2 regions of the Megasphaera sp. DISK 18 genome follow, and region 1 is predicted to be linked to the other one. Evidence: a T-box and tRNA genes for the amino acid it is inferred to sense, from the RefSeq annotation. Region 1 holds a T-box; the other holds one or more tRNA genes.

Region 1 (16,012 bases):
CCGTTCATGAGGTTGGCCATGCGGCCGATGGACTGGCCCAGGATGATGGCCGGTGCCAACAGGTCGCCGAAGGCCCAGGTGTCGATGTGATAGTGCTTGGTGTAGAGGTAGCCGGCAATGGCGCCGAATAAGAGGCCGCCCTGAATGGCCATGCCCCCTTGCCAGACGTAGGGGATTTCCGTCAGGTGATGCTGGTAGTAGGCCCAGTCGAAGAAGAAGACGTCCCACAGGCGGCCGCCGACGATGCCCGCCAGGCCGCAGTACATAGTGAAGTCGAAGATGTGGACGTGCCAGCCGCGGCCGTCGCGCTTCATGATGTAGTACGCCGTAAGACCCGACGAGATGATGCCCAGCATAAATAACAGTCCGTAAGCCCGGACGGGGAAGGAGCCGATGAAAAATAGATACTGATGCAATATAAAACCTCCTTTGGGTGTGGTATAATGAAAAAATATGGACGGGATTTGTTCGCGTTCACCATAGAATTATACAGGATTGAACTTTTTTTTCCAATCCTCACGAGGAGGAAAGAATGATGAAATATAACCGTGTCATAAAAACTTCCTGCCTGACGGGACTGATCACCTTGTCTCTGACGGCTTTTTCCTTTGCGGCCGTCCCCGGCGACGACAGCGCTAAAGCGACGGATCCGGCTTTTAACGTGCCGACCGTGGCCAACCCCATTCCCGATGAAGTCGTAAAGGACCTGGAAATCGTCGAAGACCAGGGCCGCTGGCTCGTATCGGACAAGGCCCTCAGCCGCTACGGCATCAAAGAAGCCGATAAGAGCAAGGGGACCTATTGGTTCCGCCTGCCAAAGGCTGAAAACGGCTCGACGGCCTGGCAGGGTGCTCCCGTTCAGCTGACCCTTCCGGGACGGGCCGTCAGCGGCGGCCGGACCATCAATATCAAAAACGTCCGTCGTCCCCTGGGCATCAGCTACGTCCTGGCCGAAAATCCGACCGAGAAAAACAGCCTCCTGCCACCAAAGCAGCCCGTAAACACGGCTCCCGAACTGCGCCGGGAAGGCGATCGTCAGCCGGCCGCCTCTAAGGAAGGGAAGATGGGCCTGGTCCTTTTTTGGGATCCCCTCATGAAGGAAGACCCTGATCTCCCGGAACTTCGGACTCACCAGCCGATCATGTCGCCGACGGCCTTCCGCCTGACCAAGAGCGGTATCGAGCTGCGCAACCCCGACTTCGACATGTTGGCCGAAACCTACGCCGCTAAGGGCTACGCCATGTGGCCTCTCGTTGACAATAACTTTGATCCCAAGGTGACCCACGAAATCCTGTCCGACAGCCGCCTGCAGGATACGATGGTCCGCCAGCTCATAGGCTATGCCCTCCTCTACGATTTTAAGGGCTACAACATCGACTTTGAAAACATCAATTACAGCGATAAGGATAAATTGACGGCCTTCGTCCGCAAGATTTCCGACGCCGCCCATGCTTACGGACTGAAACTGTCCATGGACGTGACGCCGCCGTCGGACAGCCCCAACTGGTCCATGGTCTACGACCGGGCCGCCCTGGCACCGCATCTGGACTACCTGATGATCATGGCCTACGATCAGGTCGGCCGGACCAGTCCCGTCGCCGGTCCCGTCGCAACCTACCCTTGGGTAGAACGAGCCGTTCAGAATACCTTGAAATTGGCGCCTGCCGATAAGATCGTCCTGGGCATGCCCCTTTACATGCGCCTGTGGTATGAATCGAAAGACGGCCGCGACCTGCCGCAGAACATTTCCGACTGGCCGGCTGTCGTCGGGACACCGCCGGTAAAAACGGCCAAGGCTGATCTCGGCAAGGATGAAGACCGGGTGTCTTCGAGTGAACCCATGAAGGTCGAAATTGAAACGGCAGCGGAAGAAGCGGCCCGTCAGGCTGCCGAAAACAAAGCGGGAGTCGTCGTTCCCATCGACTTTGACGGCAATACGTATAAACGGGCTGCCGTACAGCCTGCGAAAAAAGCTGTCAAACCGGCGGCATCGGCACCTCAGACAACTGCCGGCGGCAAGGCCAAGCTCTTCGTCCGGACCCTGACCATGGCCGACAGCGAAGCCGTTCTCAAGGCCTATAAGAACTACGTCGTCTGGAAGCCCGACCTGGGCCTCTATTACTTGGAACTGCCCTTAAAAACGGGGACTGTTAAAATTTGGATAGAAGATGAAAAATCCTTAAAAGCTAAGGCTGAACTCATCCAAACTTATGGATTGAAGGGCGCAGCTTTTTGGCGAAAAGGATTTGAACCGGCCCATTTTTGGCAGGGATTTGCAAAACATGAATTGACTTGACGCCATGAGGCCACTATAATAATATTCAAGACGCTGTAAGACAGGCTGTCTTTATTTTGACTGGGGCAGGATAGGAGGCTCTTATATTGGAAAAGTATATTCCACAGGAAATCGAAAAGAAATGGCAGCACGTATGGGAAGAACACCACTGTGACTGCTGCAGCGAAGACAACGGCAAACCGCCGTATTACGTATTGGAAATGTTCCCGTATCCGTCGGGGAATCTTCATATGGGCCACGTCCGCAACTACACCATCGGTGACGTCATCGCCCGCTACCGCCGCATGAACGGCTACAACGTTCTCCATCCTATGGGTTACGATGCCTTCGGCATGCCTGCTGAAAACGCAGCCATTAAACACAATATTCCGCCGGCAGAATGGACGTACAGCAACATTGAAAACATGACCCGTCAGCAAAAGGCCTTGGGCCTGTCCTACGACTGGGACCGCGAAGTAGCGACGTGCCATGAAAAGTATTATAAATGGACCCAGTGGATCTTTGAACTGTTCTACAAACGGGGCCTGGCCTACCGCAAAGAAGCCAAGGTCAACTGGTGCGATACGTGCAACACCGTCCTTGCCAACGAACAGGTCATTGACGGCAAGTGCTGGCGCTGCGACAATCCCGTCGTCAAAAAGGACCTCAAACAGTGGTTCTTCAAGATCACGGACTATGCCGACCGCCTCTTAGACGACCTCAAAGAACTGCCGGGCTGGCCGGAACGGGTCAAGACCATGCAGAAGAACTGGATCGGCCGCAGTGAAGGGGCCGAATTCTCCTTCGACATCCCGGAAATCGGCAAAAAGGTACCCATGTTCTCGACCCGTGTCGATACGATCTTCGGCGTTACCTACATCGTCCTGGCTCCGGAACACGAATACGTTGCCGACCTCATCAAAGGCAAGGAAAATGAAGCCGAACTCCGGGCCTTCATTACCCGCATGAAGAACATGAGCGACATCGACCGCACGGCGACGGACGCCAAGAAGGAAGGCATGTTTACCGGGGCTTATGCCGTAAATCCGGTCAACAACGAAAAGGTCCCCATTTGGATCGCCAACTACGTCTTGGCCGACTACGGTACCGGCGCCGTCATGGGCGTACCGGCTCACGACCAGCGCGACTGGGAATTTGCTAAAGAATTTGGCCTGCCCCTGCGCCTCGTCGTCCAGAATAAAGAACAGAACCTCGATCTTGCGACCATGGAAGGGGCCTACCACGAACCGGGCACCTTGGTCAATTCCGGTGAATTCAACGGCCTGACCGACGAAGAAGGCCGCAAAGCCATCACCAAATGGCTGGCTGACAAAGGCCTTGGCAAAAAGACCGTAAACTATAAGCTCCGGGACTGGCTCATTTCCCGTCAGCGCTATTGGGGCGCTCCCATTCCCATCATCTACTGCCCGACCTGCGGCGAACAGCTCGTCCCCGAAGACCAGCTGCCGGTTAAGCTGCCGGAAGACGTCGAATTCACGGCCGGTGCCGTATCGCCCTTGGCGACGAGCAGCAGCTTTGTCAACTGCACCTGCCCGAAATGCGGCGGCCCGGCGAAACGGGAAACGGATACGATGGATACCTTCATCTGCTCGTCGTGGTACTTCCTGCGTTATACCGACGCCCGCAACGATGAACAGGCCTGGGATCCGAAGAAGGGCAATCACTGGATGAACGTCGACCAGTACATCGGCGGCATCGAACACGCCATCCTTCACCTCATGTACTCCCGCTTCTTCATGAAGGTCTTCCATGACGCCGGCCTCATCGAAGCGAAAGAACCCTTTGAACGCCTCCTGACCCAGGGGATGGTTCTCCTCGACGGCAGCAAGATGAGTAAATCTAAGGGCAACATCGTATCGCCGGAAGATATCATCGCCAAATACGGTGCCGATACGGCCCGCTTATTCATCCTTTTTGCCGCTCCGCCCGAACGTGATCTGGCTTGGTCCGATCAGGGCGTCGAAGGCTCGTACCGCTTCTTGAACCGCGTATGGCGCATCGTTCACCAGTTCCGGGACATGGAAAAAGTCGGTGACTCCCATAAGGCCTATACTGAAGGGGAAAAAGAACTGCGCTTTGAAGAATTCAAGGCCATTTCCAAGGTCACCGAAGACGTCCTCGGTAAAGACGGCGAATACGGCCTCAATACAGCCGTCAGCTCGATCATGGAATTCGTCAACGCCATGCACGCCTATGCCGGTGCCAACACGACGATCCATGACGACGTAGCTCTTGAAGCCAATAAGAACCTGCTCAAGATGCTGGCGCCCTTTACGCCGCATATTACGGAAGAACTGTGGCAGATCTGCGGCTTTGAAGGCAGCGTCCACCAGGAATCCTGGCCGGAAGTCGACAAGACGGCCCTCGTCGTCGATGAAATCGAACTGCCGATCCAGGTCAACGGCAAAGTCCGCGACCGCCTGACCGTCGCCGTCGATGCCGATAAGGAAGCCCTCGAAGCACAGGTCTTGGCCCTGCCGCATATTAAAGAATTCATCGGCGATAAAAAAGTCGTCAAATTTATCGTCGTACCGAAGAAAATCATCAATATCGTCGTTAAATAAAGAAATGTGAATATACTTAACAAAGGAGGGGACTGTCTGTCAGGCAGTCTCCTTTTCTTTAGATTGTACTTATTGTAACGTAATCTATACCTGAAAGGAGATTGACATGAAGCCTTTTACGCCTTGGCCCGAGCGCATTGTCCGTCAAAACCACTGCCTCAATACCGTTCCCTGCGCTGTCTTGGTACCGGTCATTCACAAAGACGGGGAAGAACATTTAGTGTTTGAAGTCCGCAGTTCCAAGCTCGACTGGCAGCCCGGAGAAATCTGCTTTCCCGGCGGCCGCATCGATAAGACCGACGAGAGTCCCTTGGCGGCAGCCCTGCGGGAAACGAGGGAAGAACTGGGCGTTTCTGCCGACCACATCCACCTCTGGGGGCCTTTGGACTACCTGGAATCGCCTGTCGGCGTCACCGTCTGGCCCTTTGCCGCCTATATGGATACCAGTGATTTTACCCTCAGTGCCGGCGAAGTCGACCACACCTTTACGGTTCCCTTGAAATGGTTCGACGCCCATCAGCCGGAAATCGGCAACATCGAGCTGGCAACCCGGCCGGCACCGGACTTTCCGAAGGACCTGGACATGCCCATGCGAGGCCAGTGGCGGCCGCGCCGGACCTACCAGGTAAAGATTTATACGTACGGCGATTATAAAATTTGGGGAATTACGGCACATATCCTTGACAACTTTAGGGGTATCCGTGCTATAATACAACCGTAAGCTTTCCTAAGTATTTGTAACCAGTATAGTTAGGTATAAGAATAAAAACCGACAGTAAAATAAGACGTACCGTGTCAAGGCTATTTTCTCCTTTTTGCCTTGCTAGTACCAAAAAGTCTTGTTAATACTTTAAGATGAGAAAATGGAATGGTTATATTGTGATTTATAGCACTTTTGCTATTGATTTAACTTGTGAAAAGTTGTACAATGCACTTGTAAGCACTGAGACCGTGTGAATATATATCCAAGCTGTTTTTTTGTATCAACCGGACAATGTATTGTCTCAGATTTCAGGTTTTATCTTAAGGCTTTACTGTAAATTAACTATACACTAAGGAGAGTGGACACATCATGGATTTTAACTTAACAGAAGTACAACAGGATTTCATGAACCTCGCTAGAGATTTCGGTGAAAAGAGATTAGCTCCTACGATCATGGAACGCGACCATCAGGGCATTTATGATGACGCACTGATCGCTGAACTGCTCAGCTTGGGCATCACAGGCGCTTACTTTGAAGAAAAGTACGGCGGTGCCGGCGATGACGGCGGCGACGTTTTGAGCTACATCTTGGCTGTTGAAGAATTAGCTAAATACGATGCTGGCGTTTCCATCACCTTGTCTGCAACGGTTTCCCTCTGTGCTAACCCGATTTGGCAGTTCGGCACGGAAGAACAGAAAGAAAAATTCTTGGTTCCCTTGGTTGAAGGCACGAAACTCGGCGCTTTCGGCTTGACCGAACCGAATGCCGGCACGGACGCTTCCGGCCAGCAGACTGTCGCTGTTAAAAACGACGACGGCACGTACACCCTGAACGGCTCCAAGATCTTCATCACCAATGGCGGCCATGCTGATATCTACATTGTCTTCGCTATGACCGACAAGAGCAAAGGCAACCACGGCATCACGGCCTTCATCCTCGAAGACGGCATGCCTGGCTTCACTTATGGTAAAAAAGAAGACAAGATGGGCATCCATACGTCCGTCACGATGGAACTCGTATTCCAGGACGTCAAAGTTCCGGCTGAAAACATGCTCGGCGAAGAAGGCAAAGGCTTCAAGATCGCTATGATGACCCTCGACGGCGGCCGTATCGGCGTCGGCGCTCAGGCTCTCGGCATTGCAGAAGCTGCTTTGGCAGATGCTGTTGAATACTCCAAACAGCGTGTACAGTTCGGCAAACCGCTCTGCAAATTCCAGTCCGTTTCCTTCAAATTGGCTGACATGAAGATGCAGATCGAAGCTGCTCGCAACCTCGTTTACAAAGCTGCTTGCTTGAAACAGGAAGGCAAACCGTTCACGGTTGAAGCTGCTATCGCAAAACGCGTTGCTTCCGACGTTGCTATGCGTGTTTCCACTGAAGCTGTCCAGATCTTCGGCGGCTATGGCTACAGCGAAGAATATCCGGCTGCTCGTCATATGCGCGATGCTAAGATCACTCAGATCTACGAAGGCACGAACGAAGTTCAGCTCATGGTTACAGCTGGTGCTCTGTTAAGATAATTGAAGTTTATGATGCAGGCTTGGCATCAGCCAAGCCTGTTGCATAAAAAAAGACTTTAGGAGGCAAACGTAAATGGAAATATTGGTATGTGTCAAACAGGTTCCGGACACAGCAGAAGTTAAGATTGACCCCGTAAAAAATACCATCATCCGTGCTGGTGTTCCTAACATTTTCAACCCCTTCGACCAGAACGCACTGGAAGGTGCTCTGCAGTTGAAAGACGCTGATAAGGATAACGTCAAAGTCACGTTACTCTCCATGGGTCCTGAACAGGCTAAAGATGTCCTTCGTGAAGGTCTCGCTATGGGTGCTGACGATGCTTATCTCGTATCTGACCGTAAACTCGGCGGCTCCGATACGTTAGCCACGGGCTATGCTTTGGCACAGGCTGTTAAAAAAGTTGCTGAACTCAAAGGCATCGAAAAATTTGATTTGGTTCTTTGCGGCAAACAGGCTATCGACGGAGATACCGCTCAGGTTGGCCCGCAGATCGCTTGCGAACTCGGTATTCCGCAGATTACGTATGCTCGCGACATCAAAGTCGAAGGCGACAAAGTCACTGTCCAGCAGGAAAATGAAGAAGGCTACATCGTAACTGAAGCTAATTTCCCTGTCCTCATCACAGCCGTAAAAGACTTGAATGAACCGCGTTTCCCGACCATCCGCGGCACGATGAAAGCAAAACGCCGTGAAATCCCGACCTTAGACGCTGCTGCTATCGGCGTTGACGAAACGCTTATCGGTTTGAGTGGTTCTCCGACAAAAGTTCGTAAAACTTTCACTCCGCCTCAGAGATCCGGCGGTCTCGTTCTCAAAGTTGAAGACGACAACGAACAGGCAATCGTCGACCAGCTCATGGAAAAACTGACTGCCCAGAAAATCATTTAATTCAAGGAGGAACAGTGAAAATGGATTTAGCAGAATGCAAAGGCATTTATGTAATTGCTGAACAGTTTGAAGGCAAATTACGTGATGTATCTTTTGAATTGTTGGGTCAGGCCCGCATCTTGGCTGACACCATTGGCGACGAAGTCGGCGCTATTCTTATTGGTAAAGATGTAAAACCGTTGGCACAGGAACTGATCGCTCACGGTGCTCATAAAGTTTTCGTCTATGACGATCCTAAACTCGAACATTACAATACGACGGCATATGCAAAAGTTCTTTGCGACTTCTTCGAAGAAGAAAAAGCTAACGTATTCCTCGTCGGTGCAACCAACATCGGCCGTGACCTCGGCCCTCGCGTTGCCAACACCTTGAAAACGGGCCTTACGGCTGACTGCACGCAGCTCAGCGTTGACGACGACGGCAAGACCATCGTTTGGACTCGTCCGGCTCTCGGCGGCAACATCATGGCTGAAATCATTTGTAAAGACAACCGCCCGCAGATGGGTACGGTTCGTCCGCACGTTTTCAAAAAACCGGAAGCTGACCCCAATGCAACGGGTGAAGTTATCGAAAAAGAAGTCAAAGTTTCCGATGCTGACATGATGACTCGTTTCGTCGAACTCATTAAAATGGGCGGCGAAGGCGTTAAGATCGAAGACGCTGACATCATCGTTTCCGGCGGCCGCGGCATGAATGGTGAAGAACCGTTCGCTACGGGCATCCTGAAAGAATGCGCAGACGTTCTCGGCGGCGCTGTCGGTGCTTCCCGTGCCGCAGTTGACGCTGGCTGGATCAGCGCTCTCCATCAGGTCGGCCAGACGGGTAAAACCGTTGCTCCGAAGATCTACATTGCCTGCGCTATCTCCGGTGCTATTCAGCACTTGGCTGGTATGTCCGGCTCTGACTGCATCATCGCCATCAACAAAGACGAAGATGCTCCGATCTTCAAAGTTTGCGACTACGGTATCGTAGGCGATGTCTACAAAGTTCTTCCGATGCTCACCGCAGCTATCAAGAAAAAGAAAGGCATTGCATAAGTTACCTGATTGTGCATAATCAAAGCACTGTCTCTTGTGAGGCAGTGCTTTTTTTTGCGACATATTCCGGGTGGAAAGATGGTTTCTCTCACTTGACAAGGCCCGAAACGTGCCGTATAATTTACGCATACCTTAGATATAAGAGAAAAGCTTTGAAAAGGACAACACTTTACAGCTCCTTTATGACAGAGAGAGGTACGTTGCTGGGAGTACCTTATAAAGACTGAAAAGTTACCGCCTTGGAGCTGAGTTTCTGAACTGAGTAAGAAGCTCCGGACGCCCCGTTACGGCGCTTGAGTACGCTGGGATTTTTCCTGGTGAACTAGGGTGGAACCACGTGAGTAATGCTCTCGTCCCTTGAGGACGAGGGCTTTTTTTATTAAGGAGGATGTTTCGTATGGCAGAATTACTGTTGAAAGATGGAAGCAAAAAAAAATTTTCCGATGGCATTTCTCTTGCCCAGGCCGTAAAAGAACTGAGCAACAGTCTTGCTAAAAAAGTATTGGTCGCAAGGGTAAACGGCGAAGTCACGGACCTTCGTGAAACCATCGTCGACGGCTCGACGGTCGAATTCTTCACCTTTGCCGATCAGGAAGGGAAGGATACCCTTCGCCATACAGCCTCTCATATCATGGCCCAGGCGATTCAGCACCTCTATCCGGGCGTCAAGTTCGCCATTGGCCCGTCCATTGAAAATGGTTTCTACTATGACCTCGATACAGAACACCGCTTCACACAGGACGACTTCGGTGCCATTGAAGCTGAAATGGCTAAGATCGTAAAAGAAAACCTTCCCATTACCAAAGAAATTCTCTCCCGTGCCGACGCGTTGAAGATGTTCAAAGATGCCGGCCAGGATTATAAAGTAGAACTCATCCAGGACCTTCCGGAAGATGCCGTCATCTCCGTCTATCGCCAAGGCGACTTCTACGACCTCTGTGCCGGTCCGCACTGCGAATCGACAGGCCGGGTCAAAGCCTTTAAGATCCAGACCGTTGCCGGTGCCTACTGGCGGGGCGATGAAAAAAACAAGATGCTCCAGCGTATCTACGGGACGGCTTTTGAAAAGAAATCCGAACTCGACGACTACTTGAAGATGATGGAAGAAGCTGAAAAGCGCGACCATCGTAAATTGGGCAAACAGCTCGGCCTGTTCATGCTCAGCGAATACGGCCCGGGCTTCCCCTTCTTCCTGCCGAAGGGCATGATCGTCCGCAACCTGCTCATCGACTACTGGCGCGAAGTTCACCGCCGCTACGGCTACCAGCAGGTCATGACCCCGATGATCATGAACCGCGAACTCTGGGAAACTTCCGGTCACTGGGATCATTACAAAGAAAACATGTACTTCACCAAGATCGACGATGAAGACTACGCCATCAAACCGATGAACTGCCCGGGCGGCATGTTGGTCTATGCCAACGAACCTCATTCCTATAAGGAACTGCCCCTGCGCATCGGCGAACTGGGACTCGTTCACCGTCATGAATTGTCCGGCGCCCTCCACGGCCTGTTCCGCGTCCGCTGCTTCACCCAGGACGATGCCCACATCTTCATGATGCCCAGCCAGATCGAAGACGTCATCCAGGAAACGATCCGCCTCTTCGACGAAGTCTATGCAACCTTCGGACTGACCTACCACGCTGAACTGTCGACTCGTCCGGACAACTCCATGGGCGACGACGCTACTTGGGAAATGACGACCGATGCCCTGCGCAAAGCCATGGATGACTTCGGCCTCGACTACAGCATCAACGAAGGCGACGGCGCCTTCTACGGTCCGAAGATCGACTTCCACTTGAAGGACTCCATCGGCCGTACCTGGCAGTGCGGTACCATCCAGCTCGATATGCTCCTGCCGGAAAAATTCAACCTGACCTACACCGGGGAAGACGGCCAGAAACACCGTCCGGTCATGATCCACCGCGTCGTCTACGGTTCGATCGAACGCTTCATCGGCATCTTGACCGAAAACTATGCCGGCGCCTTCCCGACCTGGCTGGCTCCGGTTCAGATCAAGATCCTGCCGATCTCTGAAAAACACTTGGCCTACTGCCAGGACGTCGCCAAGAAGATGGAAGCCAAAGGCATCCGCGTCGAAGTGGACGAAAGCAATGAAAAACTGGGTTACAAGATCCGCAAGGCACAGATGGAAAAAGTTCCTTACATGGCCGTCGTCGGCGATAAGGAAATGGAAAACGGTGCCTTCGGCCTGCGCGACCGCTCGAAAGGTGATTTAGGCGACAAGCCGATCGATGACGTCATCGAACACATCCTTCATGTGAGCGCAACTAGAGAAGGCTAATCTCCTTTGTCGAAAGCATGCCCTATGGTAAGCCCTCGAAGGACGAAATCGCTTATACTGTCATTCGCTGTCTCAGGACAGTGAAAAGGGGCTGTTTTTAGGAACAGCCCCCTTTCTTTTTTCTATAAAGGAGTTTCTATGATAATCAACTGGTATCCCGGCCATATGGCCAAGGCCAAGCGCCTGATTCAGGAAAATCTCAAAATCATCGACGTCGTCATCGAACTCGTCGACGCCCGCATCCCGTTGAGCAGCACCAACCCCATGATCAAATCCCTCATCGGCGACAAGCCGTCCGTCGTCGTCCTCAATAAGGCCGATTTGGCCGATCCGGCCGTCGTCGACGAATGGGTGGCCTACTATAAACAGCAGGGGAGAAAGGTCATGGCCCTCAACAGCAAAGGCGGCAAGGGAGTCAAACAGCTCGTGTCCCTCATCCGCTCCTTAGCGGCGCCCAAGCTCGAACGCTGGAAGGCCCGGGGCCTCAAGAACCGCGCCGTCCGGACCATGATCCTGGGCATCCCCAACGTCGGCAAGTCGACGCTGATCAATAAGTTGTCCCACAGAAGCGCCGCCAAGACGGCCGATAAGCCCGGGGAAACGAAGGGCAAGCAGTGGGTCCACATCGGCGACCAGCTCGACCTCCTCGATACGCCGGGCGTCTTGTGGCCGAAACTGGAAAATCAGACCAGTGCCTACCGGTTGGCCGCAACGGGGGCCATTTCCGATACCGTCTTCGATATGGAAACGGTCATTTGCCGGCTCATGGAGGAGCTGACCGACCGCTATCCGGAAGCCCTGAAAGGCCGGTATAAGCTGGAAGCCCTCAGTGACAAGCCACTGGAAACGATTGAAGCCATCGGCCGCAAGCGGGGCTGTATCGTCTCCGGCGGCGTCGTCGACCTGGAAAAGACGTATAAACTCATCTTGAAAGAGTTTCGCGAAGGCGTGATCGGCGCCATTTCCCTCGACCGCCTCGGTGAATTTGAAGGGGATGAATGACATGGACATTGCCAAATTAAAGGTAGCCGACCTGAAAGAGCTGCTGGCCCAAGGCCGGGACATCGAAGCGTTGCTCTCGGCCATGAAGGGCGACGGCCGGGTGTCGGTCCGAAAGCTGGCCGACACCTACATGAAGCGGAAAATCAAGGAAGAAGAGGAACGGGAACGGGTCCTTCACCTCTATGATCCGGAAGGGCAGTATTACCGCCAGGGCCTGTACCATGTAGCCGGTATCGACGAAGCCGGCCGCGGCCCTGCGGCAGGTCCGGTCATGGTAGCCGCCGTCATCCTGCCGCCCTTTTGGGACTGTCCGGGCCTTAATGACAGCAAAAAAGTACAGCCCGCCAAACGAGACGAGCTGTACGATAAAATCATGGCCGAAGCCGTGGCCGTGTCGTGTATCGCAAAATCAGAAAAGGACATCGACCGCCTCGACATCTACCATGCGACGATGCAGGCCATGTACGAGACGGTAGAAGGCCTTGCCGTTCCGGCCGAAGCCGTCCTGGTCGATGCCATGCCCCTGCGGGACCTTACGATGCCGCATCGGTCCCTGGTCCACGGCGACGCCTTAAGCGCGTCCATCGCCGCCGCGTCGATCATCGCCAAGGTGACGCGAGACCGGCTGATGGTCGAATACGACAAAAAATATCCCCAGTACGGCTTTGCCGTCCACAAGGGATATTTGACGAAGATGCATATGGAAGCCCTTCGGGAATATGGGCCCTGTCCGATACACCGGCGGTCTTTTGAACCGATCAAGAGCATGGTGCAGGGGCAAGGCAGTTTTTAGCATAACTTTTAGAATAAATCCTTTCGCCACAATAAGATAGCCGCCGTAATCGTACAGATGAGGGCGATGCCGGATACGTAGAAGAAGCCGTTGGCCGTATCTTGGAAGGGGACCTGGACGTTGATGCCCCATAAACTGAAGATAATCGTCGGAACTGCCAGCATGATCGTAATCGAGGCTAAGAATTTCATGACTAAGTTCAGGTTGTTGGAAATGATCGACGCGAAGGTATCGGACATACTCATAAGGATGTTGGAATACATTTCAACCATTTCGATAGCCTGCTTGTTTTCGATGATGACGTCTTCCAGGAGGTCTTCGTCTTCTTCATACATTTTAATGAGATGGTGAAGGGCCGTGTTGCGGCGCAGGCGCATGAGGCGCTCCATGACGATGCCGTTGCCCCTGAGGGCCGATGTGAAGTAGGTCAAGGATTTCTGTAATTCCAAGAGCATGAAAAATTCCTTGTTGCGCATGGAATGGCGCAGTGTTTCTTCGAGATCATCCGTTCGGTGATTGATCTGCATTAAGTAACGAAGGAATAAGGTTGCCGAACGATAGAGTATTTGAAATAAGAAGCGCGTCTTTTTAAAGGTGTGGAACAGGGGATAGGTGTTTTTCGTAAAAGCGCGCATGACTTCCGTCTCCTCGATACAGAGGGTGATGATGAAGTCGGATGTGATGAAGATACCGAGGGGCAGTGTGTCGTAACTGTCCGTTTCCAGGACGACGGGAATGTTGATGACGACGAAGATGTAGTTGTCTTCGATTTCAACGTGGGAACGTTCTTCCGTGTCCAAGGCGGTTTTCAAAACATCGGTGGGGATTTCCGTGACCATGGATACGAGCTGCAAATCGTCGGAATCCGGGTTTACGACGTTGATCCATGAGCCTTTTTCAGCCGATGCCAAGGAAATGTTTCCATCCAAGTGGCCGTTGCTGTGCTTGTAAACTTGAATCATGTTACGGTACTCTCCCTTTCTGCAGAATCAGGGCCTCTAACCCCAAATTCTAATATAATCATTAATCTTTCGTTCGTCAACCCTTTTGGGGATTTTTTACACAATCTTTGTCTGTCCCGGCGGCGAAGAGGTGCGGCTGGCGACGGACGGCTAATTATGGTATGATAACTATACGAAAAAATAAGGGGAGGCCTGCGTATGACCAGAAAATTCGTACTCACGGCTGATGAAGAGAGTAAACCATTATGCAGTTATTAAAAATGGAGCTGAGAGGCTTCAAATCCTTTGCCGATAAGACAATTTTGAACTTTGATAAGGGGATTACGGCCATCGTCGGGCCCAACGGCAGCGGTAAGAGCAACATTTCCGATGCCGTCCGCTGGGTCATGGGGGAACAGAACATCCGCCAACTGCGGGGCCAGCGTGCCGAAGACATCATCTTTGCCGGTACACAAACCCGCCGGCCTCAAGGTGCGGCCGAAGTATCGCTCTATTTTGATAACAGCGACCATGCCCTGGACACGGAATTTACGGAAGTCGTCGTCACCCGGCGCCTCTTCCGGTCCGGTGACAGTGAATACTATATCAACCGTCGGCCGTGCCGCTTAAAGGATATCCACATCCTCTTTGCCGACACCGGTATCGGTCAGGATTCCATGGCCGTCATCGGCCAGAACCGCGTCGACCGCATCTTGAACAGCAAGCCTGAAGAACGGCGGGTCATCTTTGAAGAAGTGGCCGGCATCAGCCGCTTTAAGGGGCGAAAAGCCGAAGGCCTGCGAAAAATTGCGGAAACGGAACGCAATTTGGAACGCATCGGCGACCTTACCAGTGTCCTCGAAGAGCAGCTGGAGCCCTTGCAGAAACAGGCTGAAACACTGAAGGAGTTCCGAACCCTCGACAGCGAACGACTGGCCTATGAAGGAACTTTGACCTTGCAGGAGCTGCGCAACAGCGAACGCCTCTTGGCCAAAACCGAAAACAGCCGCCAGTCGGCAGCGGCGGAAGAACAGGAAGCGGCCAAAGCCTTGACCGATGCCGAACAGCGGCGCAAGGCCCTCATGGCCTCCATGGCGGCGGAAGAAGAAAAACTGCGCCGCCTCGATGAGGAAGCCATGGCCGTGCACAACGAATTGGACAGCCTGACCCATCGCCAGGAAGCCTGCATTCAGCGAAAAGCCGAGCTGGCTGAGCAGCAGGCTGCCGATGAAAAGGATGAAGGCCAGCTCCAAGAGCGGCAGACGTCTTGGGAAGCCAAGGAGAAAGAACTGCGGCAGCAGAAGGAACAAAAGGAAACCGAGCTGGCAGCGGCTCAAAAGGCCCTGGCCCTGACCGAAACTTTAGTCACCCAAGCGGACGACAAGGCTAAACAAGCAGCCGACGCCCTAAAGGAACGCCTCGATGCCAATTCCAGCCGCAGCCGCGACGCCTTCATGCTACGCCGCGACCGCGATGACCTGCGCCGCCGCTTAGAAGAAAATGCCGACGCCTGTGAAGAAGCCTTTCGCGCTTTCGAAGAAAAAAAGCAGGCCTTGGAAGACTTGAAGGGCCGTAGTCAGGATGTCGAAGACCGAAGAGACCAGTGGCAGCAACGCCTTCGAGACCGGGAAAAGGAGGTTGCCGCTCAGAAGGAGGCCGCTGCCAAGGCGCAGGCCCTCCTGGAGGACGTCGAACGAGACTATCGCCGTCTTCGCAGTGACGTCGACGGGGCTCAACAGCGCATCGGCGTCTTACGGAGCATGGAACAAGAACACGAAGGCTTGGGCCGGGCCGTCAAGGTCGTCCTTACGGCATCGCAGCCCTGGCGCAGAGAACTTTGCGGCGCCGTCGGCGAATTATGCCGCATTCCCGGTAAATTTGCCGTCGCCGTCGACATTGCCCTGGGAGCCGCGGCCCGGTACGTCGTGGCTGAAAACGAAGGGGCGGCCAAACAGGCCATT
Region 2 (16,012 bases), on a different contig from region 1:
TCCTTGCTGACTGTCGTAAGCATATGTTTGATAATATCCATGCTCTTCGTATGTACGGCGAGATTATACGTAAAAATTGCCGCGATGATAACCAATAAAATAGGCCAGCACGCCAGGGCCACGCCTTCTAAGGCCGCCGAAGCGGCATCTTGCCCATCCATTTGATACGCCGTCAGTGCCACGGCTAAGGCAAGTACCAAGGCAATGGGACAGGCCTTAAAGCCCGGCATCTTAAAGAAACCCAGCGATAGGATAAGCCATAGAATCGGGGATAATGCCAATAAAAATACCATCATAGAGATTCTTCCTTTCTTTTCTAAGTTATTAAATTCTAAAATAGAATTGATTTAAAAAATATCAATTCTATAATAACATGATATGATTATATACCAAGTAGGAAGAATAAATCAATTTATTTTAATCACATCAAAAGCAGCCGAACCGACAGTCCGCCGGCAGAACGAGGGCCGCGCTTCATATCGGCCGGACTATTTTTTTTCAAAAAAAAAGCTATCCCAAACAAAAGGGATAGCTTTACGGTACATCGGCACTCACTCATCGTCTTTTTGAATATAAACGACTCGCTGCGGATACGGGATATCAATGCCGTTGGCATCAAAGGTGTCCTTGACCTTGGACATGGTATCGTAGAATACAGGCAGGTAATCGGCCTTGGCAACCTTCGGATAGGCTGCAATTCGCACCGAGTTGTCACCGAATTCCTTGATTCCGATTTCTAAATCGTCGGCGTTGAGGATACGAGGTTCCTCTTTAAAGATCTGTTTCAACAAGGCGATGGCCTTATGGTGATCATTGTTATAGCCAATATCAAATAAGAAGGTAATATAGCGCTCCGTTTGATATGAGCTATTGGAAACTTGAGACGTCGTAATCGTCGAGTTCGGGATAAAGACGGTCTTGTTGTCCTTGGTGGTAATGGCCGTATTCAGCATTTGAATGCCCTTGACACTGCCTTCTACACCGCCGACAGCGATCCAGTCACCGGCTTTAAAGGGCTTAAAGACTAAAATCAACAGACCTGACGCAAAGTTTGACAGGTTGCCCTGCAAGGCTAAGCCGACAGCCAAGCCGAAGGCACCGAAGGCGGCCAAGAAGGAATTCGTAGGAATCCCCAGCTTGTTGAGAGCCGACAAGAGGACAATGGCCATGAGGGCATAGTAAATGATTTGACTGACAAAGGTAATGACTGTATGGTCATAATTGGCATGGGTCATCATGCGAATGGCCAGTTTTTTTATAGCTCCGGCGATATAGCGACCGATGATGAAGATGATGATGGCGGCAATGATGTCCGGTGCATAATTCAGTAAGAAATCATTGAATTGGCCAAGGGCCGAAACGCCTTCCGTAACTTGGTTCTTAACGTCAGCCCGGACGGTGCTGGCAGCCTGAACCGTATTGGCAGCAAGATTCATAGACAGTACCTCCTGTGTACGCACATACAGAAAAAGCAAATTATAAAACTATGTGCCATTATTATATCATGAAAAGCCCCCGGATGCTCCCCTCGGACAACAAAAAAGAAGCTATAACAGCGGGAGAAAATCTCACAGCCATTATAGCTTCTGTTAACAGATACCTGCGTATCTGCTGGGTGTATGGTAATTAGCCTTCGATTTCGGAGACGACGCCGGCACCGACGGTACGGCCGCCTTCACGAATAGCGAAGCGGAGACCAGCTTCGATAGCAATCGGAGTGATCAATTCGACGTCCATTTTGACGTTATCGCCAGGCATGCACATTTCAGTGCCTTCCGGAAGCTGGATGACGCCCGTTACGTCCGTGGTACGGAAGTAGAACTGCGGACGATAGCCATTGAAGAACGGCGTATGACGGCCGCCTTCATCTTTCGTCAAGACATAGACCTGTGCTTTGAATTTCGTATGCGGATGAATCGTGCCCGGTTTTGCGAGAACCTGGCCGCGTTCGATTTCTTTACGGTCAACACCACGGAGCAGAGCACCGATGTTGTCGCCGGCTTCTGCGCTGTCGAGGATCTTACGGAACATTTCAACGCCCGTAACAACCGTATCTTTCGGTTTATCAGCAAGGCCTACGATTTCAACGTTATCGCCGACTTTCAATTCGCCACGTTCAACACGGCCCGTAGCAACAGTGCCGCGGCCGGTGATGGTGAAGACGTCTTCGACAGGCATCAAGAACGGCTGGTCCGTCGGACGCTGCGGGGTCGGGATGTATTCGTCAACGGCATCCATCAATTTGAGGATAGACGGTTTGCCGATTTCACTTTCGTCGCCTTCGAGGGCTTTAAGAGCAGAACCAACGATGATAGGTACATCGTCGCCGGGGAAATCATAAGAGCTGAGGAGATCGCGGACTTCCATTTCAACGAGTTCCAACAGTTCCGGATCATCAACCTGGTCAGCTTTGTTGAGGTATACAACGATAGCCGGTACACCGACCTGGCGAGCCAAGAGGATGTGTTCACGAGTCTGCGGCATCGGGCCGTCAGCAGCGGATACGACGAGGATAGCACCGTCCATCTGAGCAGCACCGGTGATCATGTTTTTAACATAGTCGGCATGGCCCGGGCAGTCAACGTGTGCATAGTGACGTTTGTCCGTTTCATATTCAACGTGTGCAGTGTTGATGGTAATACCGCGTTCACGTTCTTCCGGAGCTTTGTCGATGTCGGCATAGTCTTCGAATTTAGCGTAGCCTTTTTCAGCCAAAACTTTGGTGATAGCTGCCGTTAATGTCGTTTTGCCGTGGTCGACGTGACCAATCGTGCCGATGTTGACATGCGGTTTCGTTCTTTCAAAATGTTCTTTTGCCATGATAATTCCTCCTTTAAAAAACATCTATCACTTGCATTTTATCACATATCCATATTCTTTGCTAAAAAAAACAATAAATTAAGCAAAAAATATGTCTGCATATAGAAATAACCCCGTATATACGAGGTTATCAGTGTGGTGGCGGCTCGGAGATTCGAACTCTGGACACTGCGGGTATGAACCGCATGCTCTAGCCAACTGAGCTAAGCCGCCATGTGTGGAGCTATTGACCGGGATTGAACCGGTGACCTTATCCTTACCAAGGATACGCTCTACCGACTGAGCTACAACAGCTTGTATACAGGTCAAAGCCTTGTATGAAGTTGTTTCTTACTAAGACTAGTAAAAAAAAATTTGGTAGCGGGGGCAGGACTTGAACCTACGACCTTCGGGTTATGAGCCCGACGAGCTACCAACTGCTCCACCCCGCGACATTGGTGGTGGGGGAAGGATTCGAACCTTCGAAGGCGAACGCCGGCAGATTTACAGTCTGCTCCCTTTAGCCACTCGGGAACCCCACCATTTTTTGGAGCCAACGATAGGACTTGAACCTACAACCTACTGATTACAAGTCAGTTGCTCTACCAATTGAGCTACGTTGGCTTATCGTTCCATAGAACATAGTCTATTATAACTAAGACTTGATGTTCTGTCAAGAACTTTCATCAGTTTCTTGTCCTTTTTCTTCGAAATCAAAAGTGTTTCCGACCTCTCGGAAGAACCGCTGACTTAATTAGTATACTACACAGTCTGGAATAATGCAAGTATTTTTTTATTTTTTTCTTTCCCTCTTCAAAAAGAACGCAGCACGTTATCCTTCGTGCTGCGTATCCAAGTTGAGGAACAAAGTAAATTCATTTTTAAAGTAAAGTTTGACCGAGCCGACCGGCCCGTTACGATGCTTCGCCAGGATGACTTCCGTAATGTGCTGGTTTTCCGTTTCCTTATCGTAATAGTCTTCTCGATATAAGAAGGAAACGATGTCGGCATCCTGTTCAAGAGCCCCCGATTCACGGAGGTCACTGAGCATTGGCCGCTTGTCCTGACGGCTTTCTACGCTTCGGCTGAGCTGAGACAAGGCGATCAAAGGCACTTTGAGTTCCCGGGCTAAGGCCTTCAGGGATCGGGAAATTTCAGAGATTTCCTGCTGGCGGCTTTCCGAGTTACGCCCCTGCATGAGCTGCAGGTAGTCAACGATAATGAGGTCCAGGCCATGCTCTGACTTTAGCCGCCGCGCCTTAGAACGCATTTCGGCAACGGAAATCCCCGGCGTATCGTCGATGTAGACCGGCGATTCATAGAGCTTGTCGCAGGCATCGGTAAGGCGCGTCCATTCGTCGTCACTGTTGAGCTGACCCGTACGCAGCTTTTGTGAATCGATATGGGCGATCTGGCAGAGCAGGCGCTGTACGAGCTGTTCCTGAGACATTTCCAGGGAAAAGAAGGCCACCGTCTTTCGCTGACGGACTCCGACATTCTGAGCAATGTTCAGGGTAAAGGCCGTCTTACCCATACTGGGCCGGGCGGCGACAAGGATGAGATCAGACGGTTGAAGGCCCGATGTCATGCGGTCGAGGTCGCGAAATCCCGTAGGAAGGCCCGTAAGACCGGCCTTATTCTCATAAAGTTTGGTAATTTTATCGAGGGTCGTTTCGACGACGGCGCCGACAGAGGCAAAGTCGCCGCGATTTTTCGTATCCGACAGCTTCAGAATCTTTCGTTCGGCATCGTCGAGGAGGTCCTCCGGTTCCTTTTCTCCGTCGTAGGCTTCAGCCGTCAATTCCGTACACGTCGAAATAAGGTTCCGCGCCAAGGCTTTTTCAGAAACGATGTTGGCGTGATATTCGATGTTGGCTGCCGTCGCGACCATATTGGGCAGCTGCAGGACGTATTCGACGCCGCCGACATCATCCAGGCGCTTCATGCGCCGCAGCTCTTCGGTTAAGGTAATGACGTCGATTTCTTTATTTTCCCGGTGCAGATGTTCCATGCCCTCAAAGATGACGCGGTGGACATCCCGGTAAAAGTCGTGTGACTGCAGTCGTTCCATCGCCAAGATGACCGCATCGTGGCTTAGGAGCATAGCTCCGAGGACAGCTTGTTCGGCTTCGACATTCTGCGGTGGCACCCGCTGTTCCATACTATGATTCCCCCTATTTGACCAACATCAATTTCAGTACGTCGTCAATATCAGCGGCATAATGGATATCGAGTCCCAGATGGCGTTCCGGAATGTCATGAGAATTTTCCTTAGGGATGATGATGCCCTTCATGCCGGCTTGGCAGGCCCCGTAGGCTTTTTCAAAGATGCCGCCGACGGGTTTGACCTGACCTTGGATAGAGATTTCCCCGGTGAGGGCCATGTCCTGACGGACGGGCACGCCGGATACGGCTGAAATAAGGGCCGTCGTAATGGCACAACCTGCCGACGGGCCGTCGATATTGCCGCCGCCAACAAAATTGATGTTGACGTCGTAATCGGAAAGTTCTTTCCCCGTCACGCGGCGCATAACAGCTGCCGCATTGAACATCGAATCCTTGGCCATGGAGCCTGCCGTATCATTGAATCGGTAGTATCCTTTTCCCGGTTCTCGCGCCGGAAAGGCAACGGCTTCGATTTCAATAGCAGATCCCAGGTACCCGGCAACGCCAAGGCCGAATACCTTGCCGACGACCGGCGTATTGCTGGCCTTTTCCGTCACATAGGGAACGAGTCGGCTGATCTGGGCGACGCGGCGGACATGGTCCTTGGTAATGCGTACCTGATCTTTATTTCCCGACTGGAATACGGCCAATCCGTAGGTATCGGCCAGAATGTTGACGGCTTTTCGCCCTTCAATGGTAAATTCGGCAATAGATTTAGCGACGCCGTCCTCAAGGGACGCCCCCAGTTGTTCCGCTGCATGAGAAACGATTTTTTCGATGTCCGTCGGAATGAGAGGTTCAAAAAAGATTTCTGCACAGCGCGAGCGAATGGCCGGATTGATTTCCGACGGGTCTCTCGTCGTGGCTCCGATGAGAATGAAATCCGCCGGTGCCCCTTCGGCAAAGAGTCTGCGGATATATTGGGGAACGTTGGGATCGTCTTCATCGTAATAAGCCGATTCGAAGCGAACCCGTTTATCTTCCATGACTTTTAACAATTTATTGAGCAGCATCGGATCCATTTCACCGATTTCATCGATGAATAAGATGCCGCCATGAGCTTCGGTGACCAGACCCGGTTTTGGTTCCGGAATGCCCGTATCGGCCAAATCGCGGCGAGCCCCCTGATAAATCGGATCGTGAACCGAACCGATGAGGGGGTTGGTCATATCCCGCGAATCCCAACGAAGGGTCGTCCCGTCCGTTTCCACAAAGGGAGCCTTAGGACCAAAGGGCGTAAAGGCCAGTTTCTTTGCTTCATCGAGGACGATGCGGGCAGCCGTCGTCTTGCCGACGCCGGGCGGTCCGTAGAGGAGCAGATGCTGGGGATAGACGGAAGCCAGCTTACTCTGCATGGCTTCGACGGCCCGTTCTTGACCGACGATGGCACTGAGCCGTTTCGGCCGTACCCGTTCCATGACCGATTCCGTAAGTTCGACCTTTTCGAGGTCATCCAATTCTTTGAGCTTGCGCTTGGTCTGCTGCGTTTCTACATCGTGCAGTTCTTCTTTGATGAGTTCCATCTTGATTTCCCGCACGTATTCCTGCTGCTTTTCGTCCATGCGCTGAGTAATTTTCTTTTCCAGTCGTTCCTCAACGGCCTGACGGGCCAGCATTTCGGCAAGGACCATTTCAAGCTCATTGAGAACATTGATGACTTCGTCGTCACCGGGCACCTTATCGTACGATACGTCTTCGTAAATGAGACGCTGCAGTCCGACCAGACGCTGGCGAGGGTCTTCAGAATGAATGTACGACAAGGCTGAGTATTTGCTGGCACGGAGAACCATTTTTTCAGACCCTATAAGGCCAGTAAAAGCGCCATAAAGCACATTAACCTGGCGGCGGAGTTCTTCCTCCGCCGTAGGTTCTAAGTACTTATGGCGCTGTAACAGTTTATCCAATAATTCTTTCATTGTAACCTCTTGCGGCTAGTGAATCAGCCTTCTACAACGTGTATTTTAATGACACTGGTAATGGTCGGATGAACACGGATGGTGACATCGTAGTCGCCGACGGATTTAATCGGATCCTTGATTTCAACTTTCTTCTTGTCAAGGTCGATGTCATACTGTTCCTTCGCAGCGTCACTGATGTTCTTTCCGGTAATGGCTCCGAATACTTTGCCGCCTTCACCGACTTTAACGGGAATCGTGAGCTCTACTTTCTTGAGCTGACTGGCCAAGATGACGGCTTCGTCTGATGCTACCTGGGCCTTATGCTGAGCTGCGGCTTTCTTCTGCTTGGCATCGTTGATATTTTCCGACGTGCCCGGCGCTGCTAATTTACGGGGCAGGAGGAAGTTGCGGCCATAGCCTTCGGAGACTTCGACGATGTCCCCCTTTTTTCCGAGTTTCTTTACATCTTCTAATAAAATTACCTTCATTTTTCATCAATCTCCTTATTTTTATCTAACGTTTCACGGAGAGCCGCCATGACGACGTCTTGTGCTTCTTCCATCGTGCGCCCTTTGACCTGGGCACCGGCTACGGTGCGATGACCGCCGCCGCCAATGGCTTCCATGACGAGTTGTACATTGATATCGCCTCGCGATCGGGCACTGACGCCAATATAGCCGTCGTCGAGGTAGTAAAAAGTAAAGCTGGCTTCGACCTTGTCGATATTAACCAAAGCATCGGCAGCCTGTGCGGCAATGATCATGGCATTAGCCTGTCCCTTAGGACAACTTGCGACAGCAATGCCGTCTTTAATGCGGGCTCCCGACAGGATGGCAGCCCGGTCCTTTACAGTATCAAAATCACAGCTGAACAGATCGCGGACGATGTCGGGATCGGCTCCGCAGCGACGAAGATAAGAAGCCGCATCAAAGGTACGGACGCCGGTCTGGACGGCGAAGTTTTTGGTATCGACGACGATACCCGCATAGAGGGCCGTCGCTTCGATTTTAGCCAGATCTACATCTTCCTGGAAATACTGTAAGAGTTCCGTTACGAGTTCACTCGTCGACGAACTCGACGTTTCAGTATACGTAAGCAGCGGTTTTTGGATAAAATCCGAACTGCGGCGGTGGTGGTCGATGACGACGCGGTGATCGGTCTTGGTCAAAAGTGCCGGCGCCGCCGTCATATCCGGCCGATGCGTATCGGTGATGAACAGCAGGGTCTGGTTATTGCAAATTTTTTCTGCCGTTTCCGGGGAAATGATCAAGTCTTTGAAGTCAGGATCATCCATCAGTTCCGACGTCAGGCGCTGAACGGCATCGGCCTGATCGCTGAGGACGACATGGACCGGCTTTTCAGCCAGACGGGCCATGTGCGCGACGCCGACGGCAGCACCGAGGCTGTCATAATCTTCCCGTTCGTGCCCCATAACCAGGACCATTTCACTATTGTCAATGAGTTCATGGATGGCTTGGGATACGACGCGGGCCCGTACGCGAGTATTCTTTTCGACGCTCCGCGTTTTACCGCCATAAAAATGAGGTGACCCATCGTCTTCATAGACGACGACCTGGTCACCGCCGCGCCCTAAAGCCAAATCGAGGCCTGCCCGGGCTTTATCGGCTAATTCATTGAAGTCGGCCTTACCGGCAGCGATGACGTCGCTCGGAAAGAGAGCCACGCCCATACTGAGGGTAACGGGAATCTGGTTTACCGTATGGATGGCACGAATTTTTTCTAAGAAAGCAAAGTTGTTCTCTTTATAAAATTCGAGTGTTTCCCGACTCATACAGGCGATGTACTTTTCATTGCCGTAGCCGCGGATGAAGCAGTTATGCCCGGACAGTTCGCCAATGAGAGCGTTGTTGACATTGGTCACCAACGTCGCCCGCTGGACGGCCGTCATCCCCTTGGCGACTTCTTCCATATTGTCGATTTCGATATCGCAAAAAACGGGGACAGCTGCCAAAGAATTTATCTTCTGCCGTTCCGTATCGGTAATGTCTTCAAAGTAAAGGATGAGGTAGTTGTCATCTTCTGCCGCTTCGGTCTGCAAGTACTTATAGACGACGCGGTAATATCGTTCGCTGATGTGTTCAAAAAAATAGCCCGATTTTCCCCAAAATTTATCAACTTTCAAATTGGGCATGATATGATCCAGCTTCTGATCATTGTCGATATCGCCTACCCAATCACGAAAAACGCTGTTAGCCCAGCACAGATTCGACTGCATATCGATGATGGCAATGCCGATAGGCAGGTTCTGTACAGCATACGTCGATGCCTGATCGACACTGCGTGAAATGGCATCGAAAAACTGACTTATTTCTCGGCTGCGTTCATTGTGATTCTTGCGGGTCAGGACATAGGCACCGCCGGTCAGGATAACGGCCAACAAGGCAATGATCCAATTATAGACGGCAATGACAAGAATCAGCAAGACAGTAATCAGGAAAAAAGGTCCGTCCGACCGTCTTGACAGCAAATTTTTAAACATGGTTCCGCCCCCTGCACACTAACGCGTGTAATCTTTTTTTCTATAGTTCGCAAGCATGTCGAAGATGCCGGCCACAAAGGCAGCATACGAAAAAACAGGCATGACAAAAAACAGGATGAGGATCAGGGCCTGCAAGCCATTTCTCAGTTGGAAACGGCGGTTGATGAGGTACAAAATAAGGGCAATCCCCTGAACACAAAGAAAAAAGTAAGCAAGCTGAGAGAGATTCATGCCGATGATATTGAGCCAGTCAATCTCCCGGGTAACGCCCCAATACTTCATGACCAAGGCCAATATATATAAGTATATCATACAACGAGGCATTTCCCAATAACGAATCGGCAAAAAGGACTCGACCGAAAAGCCCAGGCGCCGCAGGATAACTTGAGAAAAGGCGATATGGATATAGGCCATGATCATCATGCCCAAGGCAAAGAACATGGGCAGAAGAGACGGCAGCAATTCCCGGATTTGTGCCAGCTGGGCCATATTTTCCGTCAATTGGACATCGGACATGCCCTGTGACTTGTACTGGGCTTCCAGTGTATCCATGAGCTGGGTAAAGAAGTCATTGAACTGAGTAAAGATATTGATATCCAAGGCGACATACGCCAAGAGGCAGGTCAGGGCAAAGGCACCGGCCAAGACAGCCGCCACCGTTCCCAAAAGACGTGCAGCCGGCCATTGATTCCGAAATCCGGCTCCCAAGGCAAGGCCGACAGAGCCGAAGATAATGAACTGATAGAGTGCCGTAATCGGATCGATGAAGATGCCCATAAGGACACCGACGGTGACGCCGAGGAGTACGGCATAACGCAGGCCGTACTTCATAAAGATAATCGTCATCGGCACGGGCATGATAAAGTAGCCAAAGAAAGAAAAGACAGGTACAAATGTACTTAGAAGCGCAAAAAGCAGCATTATGGCGGCAAAGCAACCGGCCGTCGTCAGCGGCGTAACACGCTTCTGCTCCATAGGATTTCCCCCTTCCAATAAAAACTGCGAAACAGCGGAGACAAGAGATGCCCCCGCTGTCACAGTACAACGATATGTCACGTTTTATACTTCCATAATAATCGGTAAAATCATCGGGCGGCGCCGCGTCTTTTCATAGAGATACCGACTGAGGGTATCGCGTACTTGAGACTTGATGACAGCCCATTCGCGAATATTTCCGGCTTCACAGCGTTCGAGAACAGCGGCAACCCGGTCGTGGGCTTCGCGAATCAGTTCTTCGGAATCGCGGACATAGACGAAGCCGCGGGATACGATATCGGGACCGGCCAAGGGATGGCTCGTGCCCTTTGCCAAGGTCATGACGACAATGACGACGCCTTCCATAGCCAGCTGCTGGCGGTCGCGGATGACGATGTTGCCGACGTCGCCGACACCGAGGCCGTCGACGAAGACGCGGCCGGCATTGACATGGCCCGTCTTATGACCGGAGCGATTGGAAAATTCAAAAATCTGGCCATTGTCGCCAATGAGGACGTGATCTTTGTCGACGCCCATCATGACAGCTAAGTCGCCATGGGTCCGAAGCATGCGGTATTCACCGTGAATCGGAACGAAGTAGTTCGGCTTAATGAGCCCCAGCATGAGCTTCAGTTCTTCCTGGCTGGCATGGCCGGATACATGAATTTTCTTATCCCGACCGGCGATGACATTGGCACCGAGGCGCATGAGGTTGTCGATGGTACGGCCGACACCGGTTTCGTTGCCGGGAATCGGCGTTGCCGAAATGATGACCGTATCGCCGGGCATGATGCTGACGCTGCGGTGGTTATTAGATGCCATACGGGACAACCCGGCCATCGGTTCGCCTTGGCTGCCCGTCGTCAGGATGAGGACCTGGTCAGCCGGATAACGGTTGAGCTCATCCGGTTCGATGAGGACGCCTTCGGGCACATCGAGGTAGCCCAGTTCAATGGCAACCTGAACGTTGTTGACCATGCTGCGGCCGAGAACGGTTACCTTACGTTTGAATTGGATGGCCGTATTGATAGCCTGTTGGATACGGGAAATATTCGAGGCGAATGTCGCCAAGATAATACGGCCCTTAGCTGCACGGAAGGCCTTGCGGAAAGCATGGCCGACCGTCGTTTCCGATTCAGTGTACCCCGGCCGTTCGGCATTGGTACTGTCCGACATCAGGAGCAGTACGCCACGGCGGCCTAATTCTGCAAATTTGTGCATGTCCATCTGTTTCCCGTCGACCGGTGTCATATCGACTTTAAAGTCCCCTGTATGGACGATCGTTCCGACAGGGGTACGGAAATAGAGGGCACTGGCATCGGGAATAGAGTGATTGGTGTGGATAAAGCCGACTTTCATACAGCCTATCTGTACTTCGTCACCGTGATGAACTTCGTTCAAGGTGTAATTCGTAATGTGGTTTTCTTTGAGTTTCCCTTCAATGAGGCCGCATACCAGTTTCGTTGCGTACACGGGCACGTTTACTTCATTGAGTAAGTAGGACAAGCCGCCGATATGGTCTTCGTGACCATGAGTGATGACGACAGCCCGTACTTTGTCCCGGTTTTCAATCAAGTAACTCATGTCCGGGATGACGAGGTCGATGCCGAACATATCGTCATCAGGGAAGGCCAGACCGGCATCGATGACGATAATATCGTTTCCGTACTGGATAACCGTCATATTCTTGCCGATTTCACCTAAGCCACCTAAGGGAATTACCATGAGTTTTTCTTTTTTAGCCAAAATATACCTCCTAAAAATAAATATAGTTGTATCCGTTCCAACCGGAGCCCCCTATCGGAGCTGCAGGTCTATCCTATATGAAGATAAAACGAACAGTAGTGGAAATAATTCCTTCTATCATATTTTCCGTTATTTCCGGGACGCTGTCAACAATCTAGCTTATTTTTTTTGAATAATCCTTCATTCTTACACAAAAATTTTACAATTACTTTCCGGTTTTAGCTGTCTTGATGATATTTTCCGGGACAGTCAGCCGGGTTCCCTGGGGCAAGGCCGTATAATCAATGGTCAAATTGACTTCGCTCATTTTAATGAAAGACTGGGATACGGCTTTTTCAGCATCATTGCGGCCAAATTCGTCAACCAAGGTCAAGGCCAGGCTTCGGAGCTGGTCCGTCAAGGGCAGGCTGATGCGGGAAATGCGCTTCGTCGAAGGATCGATGGTAACGACAGTCTGTACATCGCCGACTTTCTGCAGTCCCTGAAGGACCTTCGCCAACACACGGACCTGTTCATCGGTCATGCCTTCCTTCTTCCAGTTGGCTTCATCCGAGGCCGTATAGAGACGGGATGCATCAAAGACGACATGATAGTCGTTGCCGCCGGCACGGGTAACCGATTTTACGCCGGAAAGGACGTTGTGATCGTTCGTCAAATAGCTGGCAATGGGTTTAGAATCCTTTAAGTCATAACTTTTCTTCATCCATTGGCCGTCTTTTTCCTGGTCCATATAGTAGACGTCGAGTTTTTTCCCGTTCTGGACGCCATAAGCCTTGTTCTGGTGAATTTTATCCATCGCCTGGGAAGCGAAGCCTTCGGTCTTTACTTGCGATTCGACGACGAAAGGCTGTTCCTGGATATTGATCTGATTGACGACGGCACCGTCACCGACGAAGGGCATCTTGATGCCTAAGGTCAAGGTATAAGCCCCCTGGGGATGAGCCGCCATATTGCGGGCCGCTTCTTCATACGTATCCTGAGGCGTTGCTGCCAAAGCGACGCCGCCAATAGAAGCTGCCGTCATGACCAGGCAGCAGGCCTTTTTCAAAGAGTATGTGATGTTCATATCAATTGACACCTGCTTTCTTATATAATTCATAGAAATGATGGATCGGGCCATGGCCTTTGCCAATCGGTTCGGCATGGGCGATTCCTTCAAAGACATACGTTTTAGCAGCCTGAACGGCATCGGACAGACTCATGCCGTTGGCTAAATTAGAAGCAATGGCACTCGACAGCGAACATCCCGTTCCATGAGTGCTCGTGCTTTCAATGCGTTTTCCCTTATAGTAATGGAATGTTTCGCCGTCGAACAGGACATCCGTCGCATCGGCAATGCGGTGACCTCCTTTTACCAATACGGCCTTCGCTCCCATGGCGGCAATGGCTTTCGCCGCCCCTTCCATATCTTCAAAACTTTCAATCTTTTTACCGGTCAATACTTCCGCTTCCGGAAGGTTCGGCGTCAACACATCGGCTAAGGGCAGCAATACGTCCTTCAAGGTCTGTTCGGCTTCCGGAGCCAGCAGACGATGGCCGCTGGTAGCAACCATGACCGGGTCGATGACGACGAAGGCCGGACGGTACTGCTTCAATTTTTCAGCAATGACCCGAATCGTTTCGGGCACGCTGACCATGCCGATTTTAACGGCATCGACGTCGATATCTTCAAATACGGCATCAATTTGAGATGCGATCAGTTCCGGTGTGACGTCCATATACCCGCGAACACCCTGTGTATTCTGTGAAACAACAGCCGTAATGACATTCAAGGCAAAGCAGCCGTGAGCACAAAAGGTCTTGCAGTCGGCTGCCGCCCCGGCTCCGCCGGACGGATCGGTACCGGCAATGGACAATACATGTTTCATCATAGATAAAACCTCCAACCATCGTTATTTTTTACGAGACGCCTCCAAAAATTTCAAGGCTTTCGGATGAACGTAGAAAAGCAAAGAGGCCGAGCCGATTCGCCCGCCATGGACGTCAAAGTCCAAAAGGGCCATGCTGCCGGTCTTGAAGTCGACGGCTGTCCCCGTCCAGGCCTGAACCCAGCGGTCGAGGAAGGGTGAATGGCCGACGATGCAGACGACGTCCGATTTTTCCTGACTCAAAATTTGATCATATACGGCGACAAGGTCTCCCGAAGCCAGGGCTTCATGGGTATGGAACTGCCCGATTGGCAGCTCTTGTTCCAAGTAAGATGCCGTCTGGCAGGTCCGTACATAGGGACTGACCCAAAGTGCCGTTTTTCCCTCCGGCCACCACGATGCGGCCCAAGAGGACATAGAAGCGGCCTGACAGCAGCCTTTTTCCGTCAATTCCCGCTGTTTATCCGGCTTTTTTAAAGAAAAAGGCTGTGCCTTTCCGTGGCGCATTAAACAAAGATACATAGGCCCCCCTTATTCGGCGACGTGCTCCAACCCGACGTTGAGCAGCGTAAATACGTGGGCATCGGCCAAGGAATACTGCACGTTCTTACCTTCCCGCCGGAACTGAACCAAGCGGGCATCCCGCAAAATACGCAGTTGATGAGATACAGCCGATTGACCCATGCCAAGTTCTTCAGAAATACAACGAACGCAAACTTCTCCATCCATGAGAAGGCGTAAAATGCGAAGCCGTGTCGGATCTCCCAAAACCTTGAAGACATCGGCCAGCGGTTGAATATACTCCTGTGAAAGCTTCGGTGCTTGTGTTTTCAATGCAATCGCTCCTAGATACTATCTTCATCACTATCTAATCGTTTTATTATAGCATATTTTTCCATCAAATCGCCAGTATCAAGCAATAGATTAAGGCACCGTCTCCGGAGACTGCCTGACAGGAAAAAAGAATCCATTTTTGTCTCATCCATCCTCTTTTCCTGCCAACGTCGACGACCTATAATGGGACTGACAAACAATCATAGCGGCGAGCTCTCGAATCGACTTGCCGCAACTTTTCAAGGAGTGATTTTTATGAACGAAACCATCCGCACCCTTACGAACAGGAGGAGTGTCCGAAAATACAAAAAAGCCCAGATCTGTGACGAAGACCTCCACCTCATCCTCCAAGCCGGAATGAATGCCGCCAGTGCCAAGGGGATCCAGCCCTGTACCATCGTCGTCGTTCAAAATCCGGACACCTTGGGCCGCTTGACGGCCATGAATGCCAAAATCAAAGGAACCGACACGGATCCTCTGTACGGTGCCCCGACGGCCCTGGTCGTTCTGGCCGACATGGAAAAGTCCCCCAACGCCTGGTCTGACGGCTGTCTTATTTTAGGTAATCTCATGAATGCCGCCGCAGCCTTACACCTCGGTTCATGTTGGATAAACAGAGCCCGTGAAGAATTTGAACTCCCCGAAGGAAAGGCTTTACTTCGAGAATGGGGCCTTCCGGAACACTTAGTCGGCGTCGGCCACTGTATCGTCGGATACGGCGACGGGCCGGAGCCGGCTTCTTCTCCGAGAAAAGACAATTTCATCAAGTTTATCCGCTGATACAGCGAAAAAGCTCCTACCGTTCGGACGGCGGGAGCTTTTTTTTGCAGGCAGGGCAGTACCCGTAGAGTTCGAGATTATGGCTGACGATATCGAAATCAGTCTTTTTTTCAACTTCTCGTTCATAATCATGGAGCGGACAGTGCGGTAAGTCTACGATTTGATGGCACTGTAAACAGATTAAACGGTGTGTATGGCCCGGCCGCCGCAGAGAAAACCCGTATTTCCCTTCGTCGGGAAGAAAAATTTTTTCCGTCAAATCCCGCTTGGTAAACATTTCCAAGATTCGATAAACCGTTGAAAAGCTGACTTTATCTCCGCCTTCGAGAAGTGTTGTATAAACGTCCTCAACGGTAATGACGCCTTGCTGCCGACTTAGCACATCCAATACAAGGTTGCGTGCCTTCGTACTCTTCAATCCATATTGCCGAAGACAGTCTCTATAG

The links. A T-box is a leader RNA that pairs with one kind of tRNA and senses whether it is charged. The one in region 1 lies ahead of thrS (threonine--tRNA ligase), so its partner is inferred to be a tRNA-Thr.
Region 2: it has a tRNA-Thr gene. The T-box ahead of thrS (threonine--tRNA ligase) is inferred to sense a tRNA for this amino acid. The anticodon was not compared.

Annotation. Positions count from the first base shown of each region.
Region 1 is NZ_LUGJ01000005.1:44,203-60,214, reverse strand. Features, by position in the region: gene lgt (prolipoprotein diacylglyceryl transferase) at 1-416, opposite strand, end outside; gene A0U42_RS01150 (glycosyl hydrolase family 18 protein) at 533-2,296, shown strand; gene leuS (leucine--tRNA ligase) at 2,380-4,860, shown strand; gene A0U42_RS01140 (CoA pyrophosphatase) at 4,967-5,581, shown strand; gene A0U42_RS01135 (acyl-CoA dehydrogenase) at 5,933-7,084, shown strand; gene A0U42_RS01130 (electron transfer flavoprotein subunit beta/FixA family protein) at 7,158-7,973, shown strand; gene A0U42_RS01125 (electron transfer flavoprotein subunit alpha/FixB family protein) at 7,994-9,010, shown strand; T-box leader at 9,154-9,371, shown strand; gene thrS (threonine--tRNA ligase) at 9,408-11,315, shown strand; gene ylqF (ribosome biogenesis GTPase YlqF) at 11,454-12,317, shown strand; gene A0U42_RS01110 (ribonuclease HII) at 12,319-13,110, shown strand; gene A0U42_RS01105 (magnesium transporter CorA family protein) at 13,119-14,072, opposite strand; gene smc (chromosome segregation protein SMC) at 14,318-16,012, shown strand, end outside.
Region 2 is NZ_LUGJ01000030.1:1,292-17,303, forward strand. Features, by position in the region: gene A0U42_RS06730 (L-lactate permease) at 1-293, opposite strand, end outside; gene A0U42_RS06735 (mechanosensitive ion channel family protein) at 552-1,436, opposite strand; gene tuf (elongation factor Tu) at 1,627-2,820, opposite strand; tRNA gene A0U42_RS06745 (tRNA-Met) at 2,957-3,033, opposite strand; tRNA gene A0U42_RS06750 (tRNA-Thr) at 3,039-3,114, opposite strand; tRNA gene A0U42_RS06755 (tRNA-Met) at 3,176-3,251, opposite strand; tRNA gene A0U42_RS06760 (tRNA-Tyr) at 3,256-3,341, opposite strand; tRNA gene A0U42_RS06765 (tRNA-Thr) at 3,348-3,423, opposite strand; gene dnaB (replicative DNA helicase) at 3,632-4,960, opposite strand; gene lonC (Lon family ATP-dependent protease) at 4,974-6,881, opposite strand; gene rplI (50S ribosomal protein L9) at 6,905-7,351, opposite strand; gene A0U42_RS06785 (DHH family phosphoesterase) at 7,348-9,363, opposite strand; gene A0U42_RS06790 (YybS family protein) at 9,382-10,338, opposite strand; gene A0U42_RS06795 (ribonuclease J) at 10,423-12,084, opposite strand; gene A0U42_RS06800 (hypothetical protein) at 12,290-13,150, opposite strand; gene thiD (bifunctional hydroxymethylpyrimidine kinase/phosphomethylpyrimidine kinase) at 13,152-13,955, opposite strand; gene A0U42_RS06810 (histidine phosphatase family protein) at 13,977-14,474, opposite strand; gene A0U42_RS06815 (helix-turn-helix transcriptional regulator) at 14,484-14,786, opposite strand; gene A0U42_RS06820 (nitroreductase) at 15,042-15,566, shown strand; gene A0U42_RS06825 (Fur family transcriptional regulator) at 15,583-16,012, opposite strand, start outside.